One region of the Nonomuraea sp. IBHARD001 genome, then DNA from elsewhere that is predicted to be linked to it. Evidence: predicted binding sites of a transcription regulator. Region 1 holds the regulator's gene; the other holds the start of a gene.
The links. Region 1 encodes LexA, which represses DNA repair genes until DNA is damaged. Its sites were predicted from a motif close to TCGAACANNTGTTCGA; they were not measured.
Positions count from the first base shown of each region.

Region 1 (4,208 bases):
ACCGCGTCGACCGCGCCGTCATCAACACCTCCTCGGGCTCGGGCCTGCTCAACCCCCTGCCCACCCAGGCCTCCTACGCCGCCGGGAACGCCGCGGTCGCCGCGATGACCATCGTCGGAGCCCTCGAACTCGGCCGGTACGGCGTGCGCGTCAACTGCATCTCGCCCTCCATGGCGCGTACCCGGCTCACCCTTGAGGTCCCCGGCATGAGCGCGGAACCGGCGGCCGGGGCGTTCGACCCACTGCACCCCTCGACCAGCGCCCCCATCACCGCCTACCTGGCCACCGCCTCCTGTCCGCTCAACGGCCAGGTCCTCTCCATCCGCGGCGGAACGGTCGCGGTCAACCACGGCTGGTCACGAGGCGCCCACGTCCACAAGGACGGCCCCTGGACCATCGACGAACTCGCCGACCAACTGAAAGCCCTACCGATGGACGACCCCTTCGACAAACTCTCCAACGCCCTCGGCTCGGCCCTCGGCCCCACCGGCCACACCCAACTCCAACAAATGATCAACACCCTCCTCGACCGCTCCGCCGCCCCCCACAACACCACCTCATAGGCACCACGAACCACCACGCGACCGCCCGCCCCCGGTCGACCTAGCGATCACCCCCTTCCAACACCTTTACCGCACCCTTCGAAGCAACAACGACAACCAGAACAAAGCCCATCGATCACCGCACCCGGCCAATTAGCACCGGGAATCCTCGGCCATTCAGCGCCCCTTCCCCGCTCCTCCATGCGCCCGGTCCCCCGCCTCACCTTCCCCCTCCCCCAAGAAAGTCGCGAAGCGAGCTGCGGTAGATGCAGGCAGCCCTGCTGTAGCGGGAGACACGGGAGCCAAACACTGCGGCAGGTCATACGTGGAGGCGAGATGGGCGGGCCCTGCGGGCGGTTGAGTTACGGAGCGGGAAACGGAGCAGCGCGACGACGCGTGCGGGGGAGGGGAGGGCGGAGGGGCGGGAGAAAGCGCGCGATACGAGGTTTCCTCGTTTCCCGCCTCCCAAAGGCCAGGCCTCCGGGTCGCCTCCCCCCACTCCAGAGCTCCGTTCGTGCACCGTGCGACAAATCGCACGGTGCACGAACGGCAGCCAGTACGCCTACTGTCCCTTGATCTCCAGGCACTCCTCGTACGTGATGAGGGCGTCTCGGAAGGCGACCTCGTGGCTGTAGCCCTGGCTACGAAGGACGTTGTAGTTGTGGTTGAAGTCCTGGTAACACTCCGTAGCCTTCTTGGCATGCGCAGGCCCGGCAACGGGCAGGAGGAACGCCCCGGCCAGCAGTCCACCAATGACCAAACGACGTACGTTTCTCATGAGGCCCCTTCGAAAGTCACCATGAGTGGTCGACGAATGCCCCCTCAGTGTGCTGCGACCCCCCACACACGGCGATGGGTGAAATCACGTACCGCCCACCCGAACGACCCCCAAGCCCCAAGAGAAACGCCGCAGCGCAACCACACCACGCCACACGAAACCGACATCTCACGGCAGACGACGACCAGAACACAGCAACCACAACAGCAGCACACAAGCCCACGCAGACACACACAGAGCGGTACGCCAACACCGCAGCAGCAAGGCACCACAGAGCGAGAGCAAAAGAAGGGCGAGGAAGGGGACGCTACGGGTCAAGTCAGAACGCGAAGCTCAGAACCGCCCACCCCGACCAACATCAGCGATCACGCAGCATCCACCCCACCAAACCCACTCCACCCCCACAAGCCACCCCAGGGCGGTGACAGCGTCACACCGCCGCCACCCCGGGCAGGTAAGAGGGCTAAAGCTTGCGCAGAACCGCGACGACCTTGCCCAGGACGCTTGCCTCGTCGCCAGGAATGGGGTCGTAGTTCGGGTTGTGCGGGACCAGCCAGACGTGGCCGTCCTTGCGCTTGAACGTCTTGACCGTGGCCTCGCCGTCGATCATGGCGGCCACGACGTCACCGGACTCGGCGACCGGCTGCTGCCGTACGACGACCCAGTCGCCGTCGGCGATGGCCGCCTCGATCATCGAGTCTCCGGCCACCTGGAGCAGGAAGAGCGTGCCCTCGCCGACGAGCTGCTTGGGCAGTGCGAAGACGTCCTCCACGCTCTCCTCGGCCAGGATCGGGCCACCGGCCGCGATCCGGCCGACCAGCGGAACGTATGCGGCCGTCGGACGGCTCACCGCCGCCTCTTCGTCACCGGCGTCGGGATCGACCCACAGCACCGGCTCACCGGGCAGCCTGACCTCCAGCGCACGCGGGCGGTGGGGGTCACGCCTGAGGTAGCCCTTGCGCTGCAACGCCGTCAACTGGTGCGACACGCTGGACGTGCTGGTGAGCTGCACGGCCTCGCCGATCTCGCGCATGGACGGCGGATAGCCGCGCTGCTGGACCGAGTCGCGGATCACTTCAAGGATCTTGCGCTGCCTCGGTGTCAGCCCCAACGAGTCGCGCCGGCGCACCGCCAGGTCGCTGACCGCGCTGTCGTCATCCCTCTCGCTCATGCTCTCCCCTTCGCCCGGCGACCGCCCCTGTCAGGCGGACCCTCCGGTCCGTGGTCTTCATGTCGCACACAGCGACCGTACCGCTACTGAAGATCATCTTCAAACAATTGTTCGAGTCTTCCTCGAAATTGTCAGCGGTGTGGTGTACAACATCGTACGGGAGTTCGATCGACACCGTGTTCGATTCGCCGATCTTTGTTCGGCCCTTTCTGGCCAATTGGCCTGGGCCATACGGTGCGGGAGGTCCATTTTGCGGCTCACGACAACGACACAACAACCCACGGACGACGAGGTCCGGCGGCTGGAGCTCGTCATCGAGGCTGTCCGCCCCGCCACACCGCCCGGTGTTCGAGAAATCGACGACACCTCGCCCCGAAACGCCGACATACCGACGCCGTCGGTCCCTCCGGCACGCACCTCCCGCCCCCGCCGCCCGTTCCGCCAGGGTCGTCCGTTCCGCCAGGGCCGTCCGCCGTTGTGGGTCGTCCCCACCCCGCCCCCTTCCCAGGACGACACACCGCCCCAAGGCGACACAACGTCCTCAGGCGACGCAGCGCCCACATCCACGGGCCACACAGCGACAGCCGCCTCACCCAGGACCGGCGCGCCTTCCCACACGCCTGCCACCCCCGCGACGCGCTCCGCACAGCCGTACACCACGCCGCCACGCCCGCCAACCCGCCCGACGCCCGGCGCCTCCCTTGACGGCACGCCTCACTCCGCCAACGGCACGCCTCGCCACAATCCCCCGCAAAGCCGTACTCGCAGCAAAAGCACCGCCAAGCGCGTCCGCCCCACGGAAGGGCCGTGGCTCACCCCAGGTGACAGGCCGAACCACCGCACATCGGCCGACCACGGCAACCAGGGGCGCCGCCCGTCCGCCAAGCGCACAAGCACCGCCAAACGCGTCAGGCCGACCGAAGGCGCACGGCTGCTCAGAGCCGACGGAGACGGAAACGGGGCAGCGGCACGACCGAAGCGACGGCGTCCGCCGATGCGGCTGACCAGGCGGGGGCGGGTCGTGCTGGTGTTCGTGCTGGCCGTGTTCTGCCTGGGGCTGTTCTGGCTCGGCACCAGGGCCATGAGCCTGGCCGCCGAGCAGGGGCCGCCCAGCCATGAGGGCCTGCCCTGGATCGTCGTCGACACGGGCGACACCATCTGGAAGATCGCCGACGCCTTGGACCCTGGCGGCGACCCGGGTCCCGTCGTGAACGAGATCATGCGCATCAACGGGCTGTCCGACTCCCTCATCCGGCCCGGATCCCGCCTCTACCTCCCGAACGCCGTAACTCCCTGAGAAGTCTTGAGAAGTCTTGAGAAGCACCGCCACTCCTTGAGCAGCACGGCACAGGAGGGCATGGCCCTCCCCCACAAGCATGCGGGAAGCGGCGCGAAACCCAGCCACACCCCCACCGCCACACGGGATGACCCCCCACCCCCGAAGCGTTGTACCCAGTACCCCCCACCCCCGGCCTTGACCAAAGCCCGACCACTCCTAGCCCCCTCCCAGGAAGCGGAAATCACGAGACCGGTGGGAAAGTTGGGGCGACACGCCGTACCCCCCGTTCTGATCAGCCACTTCCCCGCGACCCTCCGCTTCAACTTGCGTTCATGGTCGGCGGCTTCTACGGTTGGACCACAACATCTAGTAGTTACACCGATGTAGTTCACCACAACTTGTGTTTCCGTGACCGCACCCAGGGTGACCGTGGGGCGT
Region 1 is NZ_JBWBBW010000002.1:7,001,055-7,005,262, forward strand. It holds gene ACTWNK_RS33470 (SDR family NAD(P)-dependent oxidoreductase) at 1-563, shown strand, start outside; gene ACTWNK_RS33475 (hypothetical protein) at 1,105-1,320, opposite strand; gene lexA (transcriptional repressor LexA) at 1,784-2,491, opposite strand; gene ACTWNK_RS33485 (LysM peptidoglycan-binding domain-containing protein) at 3,486-3,788, shown strand.

Region 2 (4,208 bases), 1.3 Mb from region 1:
GCAAACCGGGCAAACAGCTCGTGGACGACCACGGTACGCCTTTCAGGGTGACGGGCGTGCCCGCGAGCCCACGTGACTACGGCGTCGTCTACCAGCCGGTCGGGCAGGGGTACCGGGCCGTGCGTCCAGGGAACCTGTGCGCCTACGCCGAGAGCCTCAAGCTCGACTGGTTCCCCCGGTGCTGACGCCGATCCGGCGGCCGGGCGCTCTGCTCGTGACGCTGCTGCTCGTCGCGGCCGTGCTCACACCCGGCGGCGGCACGCCTGCTTCGCCTTCGGCGCTGCCCGAGCGGGCCAGGATGTTGTGGTCGCTGCCGCTGCCTCGCCTCATGGGATTCCCGCCCAGTCCCACGGCGGTCGTGGGCGCGACGGTCCTGCTGCCCAGCGATCCCGGTATGACCCTGGCCCACGACATCGTCACCGGACGCCCGATCCTCGACCCCACACCGCCGTCCTCCGCCGCCGGGCTGTACGGGTTCGGACCGACGCTGGTGGCACACATCGGGTACGGCCCCGGCGGCCCCGAGCAGGTGCTGGGCTACGAGGCGGCCACGATGGAGCACCTCTGGGAGCGAGACCTGGCGCCTGCCTGGCAAGGGCGGCCCTGGGTACGCGCCGCGGCCGGGCTGGTGCTCGTGAGCGACGGCCCCGTGATCAGAGCGCTGGACCCGCGTACCGGCCGGCAGGTCTGGGAGCGGCTCTTCGCCGGGCGGTGCGCCGGTGACGCGCGGGTGTCCGGGCGGTTGCTGCTGCTGTTCGACCGGTGTGCGGGCGGAGAGCCCTCCCGTCTGCTCGCCCTGGACGCGGCGACCGGCTCGCCGGAGGTCGACACCGACGCCACCGATCCGACGGAGGTGGAGCCGTTCCTTGAGGCGGTGGCCCTGGGGGACGGCGTGCTGCTCAAGGGGCCTCGTCTCGCGGGCGGTCGAGGGGTGGTCAGGGCGTTCGGGGCGGGGGCCGGGTCTGGGGCGCGGGTGGAGCGGGTGGTGCGCGGCGGCATGGGGGATGTCGCGTTCCTGACGCACTACGTGGGCACGAAGGGGACTCTTTCCGCCTATGACGAATCGGGCGAGAAGCTGTGGAGTCGTCCGGTCGCCAAGGGGATCACCACTGCGCGGTCCGGCCATGACTGGGTGGCGGGTGATCTCGCCGTCGCCCTCGCGAGCGGGCCGAGCGGTCCGTTGCTGCTCGACGTCGTCGCCCTGTCCGACGGGCGGAGGGCAGTGTTCCCGCTGCCGCTGCACGCCTCGCAGGCGGAGATCATCGGCGGGTACGGGGACGTGGTGCTGGTGCGCGGGTACGGGGCGCGGGGGATCGGCGTCAGCGCGTTCAGGCTGGAGGGGCGTGCTGCGGGGGCGGCGCCGAGCGTCGTGCACGCGCCGCTCGGGGACTGGCCCGACGCCTGTTCGGTGTTGCCCGCGGCGCTTTTGCCGGGCGGGGCGGACGGCTACACGCTCGTGCCCGGCCGGGAGGGGTTCGGGCTGCCGGCCGTACGGGCGACGGCGTGTGAGTTGGTGCCCGTCGACGATCGGTATCCGTTGGTCCGGGTCGAGGTCGAATGGCTGGCAGACTCGCCCGACGAGGCCGAACGGCTGGCGCGTGCCGAGCGGGCGGGTCGGTTGGGGACGATGCGTGCCGTCGGTGGCGGCCTGTACACGCGTCCCAGCCGGGGGATGTCGAGCGAGCCGACCCATGTGCTCGTCGTCTCGGGACGGCTCATGGTCGGGGTCGAGGTGGTCGACTCGGCGTACGACAGTCTGCGGTTCGCCCGGCTGGTGGCCGAGCGGCTGCGCGCGAAGCGGCTGGGGAAGGGCGTGGTGGGGTAGCGGGCGTCGTTGCGGCGCTGTGCCGGAGTCCTGCTCCGGACGCGTGAGTGAGGGAGGGCGGCCATGGACGGCGGGAGGCCGGGGGTGGGCTTGCCGTGAAGGGGGGCGGGGCTGTCGTAAAGGGGATCCTTCGGGAGCGGGGCGTGTTCGCGGTGCGGTGGCGGGGGGATGCGGGTAGAGTCTGCTGCCGAACAGATGTTCGGCGAAAGTGGGTGGCGGTGCGGGTGCTGGGGGTCGATCCTGGGCTGACCCGGTGTGGGGTCGGGGCCGTCGAAGGCCGTCCTGGGGCCGCGTTGTCGCTGGTGGCCGTCGGAGTGGTGCGCACGCCCCCCGACGCCGAGCTCGGCGCGCGGCTGGTGGCCGTCGAGGCGGGCATCGAGCAGTGGCTGGACGAGGTGCGGCCCGACGCGGTCGCGGTGGAGCGGGTGTTCGCCCAGCACAATGTCCGCACCGTGATGGGCACGGCGCAGGCGTCGGCCGTCGCGATCCTCTGCGCCGCACGGCGCGGGCTGCCCGTCGCCCTGCACACGCCGTCGGAGGTCAAGGCGGCCATCACCGGCAGCGGCACCGCCGACAAGAAGCAGGTCGGCACCATGGTGACCAGGCTGCTCCGCCTCACCGAGATGCCCAAGCCCGCCGACGCCGCCGACGCGCTCGCCCTGGCCATCTGCCATGTGTGGCGCGGCGGTACCCAACATCGCCTGGCCGAGGCGCTGGCCAAGGCCGGCGCCCGCACGACGTGGAAGGGGCGCGCATCGTGATCGCGTCAGTGGCGGGCCGGGTCGCGGCGATCGCGCCCGACGGAGCCGTGGTCGAGGTCGGCGGCGTGGGCATCATGGCCCACTGCACCCCCGGCACCCTGGCCACGCTACGCGTCGGCGAGGAGACCAGGCTGGCCACGTCGCTCGTGGTCCGCGAGGAGTCGCTCACCCTCTACGGCTTCGCCTCCGACGACGAGCGCGTGGTGTTCGAGCTCGTGCAGACCGCGAGCGGCGTCGGGCCCAAGCTCGCCCTGGCCATGCTCGCGGTGCACACGCCCAACGCGTTGCGCGTGGCCGTCGCCGCCGCCGATCTCAAGGCGCTGACCAGGGTTCCCGGCATCGGCACCAAGGGCGCCCAGCGCATCGTGCTGGAGCTCAAGGACAAGCTCGGCACGCCGGAGGAGGCGGTCAACGCCGCGCTCAACGGCAAGAGCAAGGCGCCCGTCTGGCGCGACCAGGTGCATTCCGGTCTCGTCGGCCTGGGCTACTCGGCCAAGGACGCCGACGAGGCCATCGCCGTGATCGAGCCCGAGGCCGAGTCCGAGCTCGTCGAAGGCCGTGCGCCCCAGGTCGCCGCCCTGCTCAAGGCCGCGCTGCGTGCGCTGAGCGTCCGATGAGCACCACCGCCAGGAGGGCCTGGTGAACTACGAAAGGGAGCTCGTCTCGCCCGAGCCCGAAGGCGACGAGCAGCAGCTCGAGGCGGCGTTGCGGCCCAAGCGGCTGGCGGAGTTCATCGGCCAGTCACGTGTGCGCGAGCAGCTGTCGCTGGTGCTGGAGAGCGCGCTGCGTCGTAACCGGCCGCCCGACCACGTTCTGATGAGCGGTTCGCCCGGTCTCGGCAAGACCACCCTTGCGATGATCATCGCCGCCGAGCTGTCCGCGCCGCTGCGCATCACCTCGGGTCCCGCGCTCGAACGCGCCGGAGACCTGGCCGCGATCCTGTCGACGCTGGCCGAGGGCGAGGTGCTGTTCATCGACGAGATCCATCGCATGGCCAGACCCGCCGAGGAGATGCTGTATCTGGCGATGGAGGACTTCCGGGTCGACATCGTCGTCGGCAAGGGCCCGGGCGCGACCGCGATCCCGCTGGAGATCGCACCGTTCACCCTGGTGGGCGCCACGACCAGGGCAGGCATGCTGCCCGCCCCCCTGCGCGACCGCTTCGGCTTCACCGCACACATGGACTTCTACGACACCGCCGAGCTCGAACAGGTCCTGCACCGCTCGGCCCGCCTGCTCGGCGTCACCCTCCCCGTCGAGGGCGCCCACGAGATCGCCAGACGCTCCCGGGGCACACCCCGCATCGCCAACCGCCTGCTCCGCCGCGTCCGCGACTTCTCCGAGGTCCGGGCCGACGGCATGATCACCCGAGAGATCGCCTCCGCCGCGTTGAACCTGTACGAGGTGGACGGCGAGGGCTTGGACCGTCTCGACCGTGCCGTGCTCGGCGCGCTGCTGCGGAAGTTCGGCGGGGGGCCCGTCGGGTTGTCGACGCTGGCCGTGGCCGTGGGGGAGGAGCCTGAGACCGTCGAGGTGGTCGCGGAGCCGTTCCTGGTGAGGCAGGGGTTGCTGGCGCGTACGCCTCGGGGGCGGGTGGCCACGGCTGCCGCTTGGATGCACCT
Region 2 is NZ_JBWBBW010000002.1:5,675,150-5,679,357, reverse strand. It holds gene ACTWNK_RS27920 (hypothetical protein) at 1-185, shown strand, start outside; gene ACTWNK_RS27915 (outer membrane protein assembly factor BamB family protein) at 179-1,825, shown strand; gene ruvC (crossover junction endodeoxyribonuclease RuvC) at 2,044-2,586, shown strand; gene ruvA (Holliday junction branch migration protein RuvA) at 2,583-3,203, shown strand; gene ruvB (Holliday junction branch migration DNA helicase RuvB) at 3,226-4,208, shown strand, end outside.
Region 2: the regulator LexA is predicted to act here: its motif matches at 2,013-2,028, upstream of ruvC (crossover junction endodeoxyribonuclease RuvC).